Regions from separate parts of the Idiomarina sp. D18 genome, predicted to be linked through region 1. Evidence: predicted binding sites of a transcription regulator. Region 1 holds the regulator's gene; the other holds the start of a gene.
What was found. Region 1 encodes MetJ, which represses methionine synthesis genes. Its sites were predicted from a motif close to TAGACGTCTAGACGTCTA; they were not measured.
Positions count from the first base shown of each region.

Region 2: metK (methionine adenosyltransferase) is a predicted target of MetJ. The motif match lies at 1,315-1,332, and genes of this name have one in related genera.

Region 1 is NZ_CM173240.1:2,541,091-2,543,559, forward strand. Features, by position in the region: gene metL (bifunctional aspartate kinase/homoserine dehydrogenase II) at 1-747, opposite strand, end outside; gene metJ (met regulon transcriptional regulator MetJ) at 922-1,248, shown strand; gene AC3AP5_RS12205 (malic enzyme-like NAD(P)-binding protein) at 1,245-2,469, opposite strand, start outside.
Region 2 is NZ_CM173240.1:61,194-63,662, reverse strand. Features, by position in the region: gene metK (methionine adenosyltransferase) at 95-1,240, opposite strand; gene AC3AP5_RS00285 (16S rRNA (uracil(1498)-N(3))-methyltransferase) at 1,369-2,118, shown strand; gene gshB (glutathione synthase) at 2,130-2,469, shown strand, end outside.

The sequences.
Region 1 (2,469 bases):
TTCTATCTTACGCGGATCGGCTGAATAAACACCGGCGACGTCTTTCCAAATAGTGACTTGCTTTGAATTAAGTAAGCTACCAACCAAAGTCGCAGAATAGTCACTGCCGTTACGACCTAGTGTGAGGCTCTCACCGTTTAAACCGCGTGCAATAAAGCCTGTAACAATAAATCGTGTGCCGGGAAAAGGTGCTACGCGATTTAATAAATTATGGCGCGACTCTAACTCCTGAATAACGGGCTCAGGGGCGTCTTCAGCCTTTAGGAAGTCACGTGCATCAATATGGTCTGCTTTAGTACCTTGTTTCCTTAATAATGCCGCAAGGAGTCGAGCTGACCAAAGTTCACCGTAAGACAGCAGTTCTGCTTCGTGTTCGATAATTTCTTTACCCGCAACGAAGTCGCGGAAGCGTTGAAAATCCACAGTCGACTGCTCAAGGATAGGTGCCGCAAACTCGCTACCGAGAAGTTCGTGGATTAATCCTTGTTGGAACCGCTCCAGTTGGTCGAGTAAAATATCAGCCGTATCGCCAGACTCCTTTTGAGCTTTAATAATTGCTAAAATACGGTTAGTGGTATCACCCGCCGCCGAGACCACCACAACATCGCTTGCGCCTGCATATTCGGTTACAATGCGTGCCACGCGACGATAACAAAAAGCGTCAGCCAAACTACTGCCGCCAAACTTATGCACTTGAACGTTATCGGCTACCGTCCGAATCTGATCTAAGCTCGGCTCTGCGGTCATTGGCGATACCTCTCAAATAAATGAATTAACTGATGTAATGACTAAGGCTAAAACATCAAACGCCAAATGTCAGCAAATTTTAGCCATCTAGACGGATAAAATTTGACCTTCATCTGGGATTGAGTAAAATTCAATATAACTTATATGGTTTTTGACTAAGGCAGGACTCTCACGATGAAGTGGAATGGTGATTATATCTACCCCTATGCAGAGCACGGGCGTAAAAGCGAACAGGTAAAAAAGGTAACCGTATCAATACCGACTCGCGTGCTTAAAGTACTCACCGATGAGCGAACTCGCCGTCAAGTTAAGAACTTACGTCATGCTACGAACAGCGAACTACTCTGCGAAGCCTTTTTACACGCTTTTACGGGCCAACCGTTGCCGACGGATACCGATTTAGAAAAGACCAATCCAAATAAAATACCTAAGGCAGTACGCGAAGAATTAGAAGCACGAGGGCTTCCAATTCCTGCAGATGATGAACTCGATACGCCTTAATCTTGCATATAGTTTTCAGGTAGCGGGATTTTGGCAACACCAGAATCGACCGCTGCCTCTGCCACTGCCTTAGCTACGCGCTGACACAAGCGAGGGTCCATGGGTTTAGGAATGATGTAATCAGCGCCGAAAGTGAGTTCATCAATACCGGCTGCTTTTTTGACCTCATCAGGCACTTCCTCTTTTGCGAGCTGGCGGATGGCTTCAACCGCTGCAATTTTCATCTCATCGTTAATTGCGGTTGCACGCACATCTAAAGCGCCGCGAAACATGAACGGAAAGCACAACACATTGTTGACTTGGTTAGGGTAGTCAGAACGACCTGTGCCGATAATAATGTCGTCGCGAGTTTGCTGAGCTAATTCGGGCTTAATTTCTGGATCCGGGTTAGAGCAAGCGAACACGATCGGCTTATCAGCCATCAGTTTAAGCGTTTCTGGCGAGAGTAGGTCAGGTCCCGAAACACCGAGAAACAGGTCGGCCCCTTCAATGACTTCTTCGAGCGTCCGTTTGTCAGTGTTGTTTGCGAAGAGCGCTTTATATTCGTTGAGATCCTCGCGGCGAGTATGGATGACACCTTTGGAATCCAACATGTAAATATGTTCGCGTTGCGCACCACATTTGATAAGTAGCTCCATACAGGCGATGGCGGCGGCCCCCGCACCCATGCAAACAATATGGGCATCTTTAAGGGACTTACCTTGGATTTCAAGTGCATTCAACATGCCTGCAGCGGTCACAATAGCCGTGCCGTGTTGGTCATCATGAAACACAGGTACGTTACATTTTTCAATAAGCGCTTGCTCGATTTCGAAACACTCAGGCGCCTTGATATCCTCAAGATTAATACCACCAAATGTGTCGGCTATATTCGCCACTGTATTAATGAAATCTTGAGTAGTGCGATGGGAGACTTCAATATCGATGGAGTCTAATCCTGCAAACCGCTTAAATAACAGTGCTTTCCCTTCCATCACGGGCTTTGATGCCAGCGGCCCCAAGTTACCCAAACCAAGAATCGCGGTACCATTAGAAATAACAGCGACCATATTGCCTTTCGCCGTATATTTATAGGCATTGTCGGGATCTTCAGCTATGGCTCTCACTGGTTCCGCAACACCCGGACTGTAGGCAAGCGCTAAGTCTTTCGCAGAGTCAGCTGGCTTGGTGAGTTCAACTGAAATCTTACCTGGTGTGGGGTATTGGTGATAATCCAACGCT
Region 2 (2,469 bases), 290 kb from region 1:
ACACGCAATTAGATGAACCATAGTTGGTGCGCGTATTGTCCACAATTCGGGGGCTTCAAGCAAATTTATGGGCGAAAAATTCAACACCCGTAAATTAGATATCCTGCTTTAATGCATCGGCTTTATCAGTTTTTTCCCATGGAAATTCCTCTCGCCCAAAGTGCCCGTAGGTCGACGTAGCACGATAAATAGGCCGTTCCAGATCAAGCATCTGAATTAAACCGTAAGGACGCAAGTCAAAATGACGGCGTACTAGCGCTATCAATTTCTCTTCACTGTGTTGCGAAGTACCAAAGGTATCAATACTGATTGATGTTGGCTCAGCAACGCCAATTGCATATGACACCTGAATTTCGCAGCGTTCCGCCAGGCCTGCGGCAACGAGGTTTTTCGCCACGTAACGTGCCGCGTATGCGGCGCTGCGGTCAACCTTCGATGGATCTTTGCCCGAGAACGCGCCGCCACCGTGACGCGCCATGCCACCGTAGGTATCCACAATAATTTTGCGCCCCGTCAAACCGCAGTCACCCATCGGGCCGCCAATCACGAATCGACCGGTTGGGTTAATGTGGAACTTAGTATCACGGCTAACCCATTGTTCGGGTAGCACTGGCTTAATGATCTCTTCCATCACGGCTTCACGCAATGTGGCTTGGTCGATATCTTCACGGTGTTGGGTCGAAAGCACTACCGTATCAATTGCCACCGGTTTACCATTCTCGTAAAGAAACGTCAGCTGGCTTTTGGCATCAGGACGTAACCAATCGAGCGTGCCATTTTTACGCATCTCTGACTGACGCTGAACAATGCGGTGCGCATAGGTAATGGGGGCTGGCATTAATACCGAGGTTTCATTAGATGCATAGCCAAACATCAAACCCTGGTCACCCGCGCCTTGCGCTTCAGGCGATTCACGATCTACGCCTTGATTAATATCTTGGCTCTGCTTACCAATCGCGTTTAGTACCGCGCAAGAGTTGGCATCAAAACCCATGTCCGAATGTGTGTAACCGACATCACGGATGGCTTGACGGGTTAAATCTTCAATATCGACCCAAGCTGAAGTGGATATTTCCCCGCCCACTAATACCATGCCAGTTTTGACATAGGTTTCACACGCCACACGGGCGCGGATATCTTTTGCTAAAATTGCATCCAGTACGGCATCAGAAATCTGGTCCGCAATTTTATCAGGATGGCCCTCTGAAACCGATTCAGAAGTAAATAGGTGACGTGACATATGCCTACCATTCCTTTATTTTGATTAAAATAACTAGTACTGACGGCGTAATTTAACCGATCAATAAAAAAATTTCTACTTCTAGACGTCCAAAAGTCTGTTCATAGATAAGGATTCAATTAAGTCGTATGAGAGTTCCACGCATTTTTCATCCCGAGCCACTCATGGTCAACAGCACCGTATCGCTCAGTGATGACGCCTTTCAACACACCATCAAAGTGCTTCGCATGCAAGAAGGTCAGGCGCTTGAGTTGTTTTGTAACGATGAGTTTAATTACCCAGCAGTACTCACTTCAGTCGCCAAGAAAAGCGCGCAAGTTGAAATTATTGGTGCCCAACTCAACAACACCGAGTCTCCTCTATTCGTTCACCTAGGTCAGGTCGTTTCGCGCGGAGACAGGATGGATTTCGCCCTACAGAAATCAGTGGAACTCGGTGTTAATGCCATCACTCCGCTGTTCAGCGAGCGCTGCGGTGTAAAATTAAACGGTGATCGACTTGAGAAGAAACAACAACAATGGCAGAAAATTGTCATTTCTGCTTGTGAGCAATCCGGTCGCAGTCATGTCCCTACCGTGCTTCCCGCGGTGTCAGTGGATGACTTTGTAAAGACACCTTTTGACGGTTTACGCTTAACTCTCGATCCCTATGCGCAGGTACCTCTCAATCAGATTCAAGGCGCTCGCACAGCCCAACGCATCCAATTGATAATTGGTCCTGAAGGAGGCTTCACTGATATTGAGGTAGAGCACGCGCGTAACAACAGCTTTAAACCGATTCGTTTAGGACCACGTATTCTGCGAACAGAAACCGCTGCGATGACTGCTTTAGCAGCCATACAGTATGAATTTGGTGATCTCAACGCCAGCAACGAATAAGGAAGATACCCATGAAGTTAGCCATGATTATGGATCCCATTGCGCAGGTAAAAACGGAAAAAGATACCAGTTTCCGACTGTTGCTCGAAGCACAGGCGCGCGGTTACCAAAGTTATTATATTGAAATGGCCGACCTGCTCATTGACTCAGGTCGACCTTACGCTATGGCACGCAAAGTCACCGTCAAAGATCAAAAAACGGACTTTTATCAGTTGGGCGATGTCGAGAAGCTGCCATTAGGTGAGTTCAATGTCATCATGATGCGCAAAGATCCGCCCTTCGATAGCCAGTTTCTTTATGCGACTCATATTTTTGATTTAGCTGAGGCGGAAGGTGCGCTTGTCGTTAATA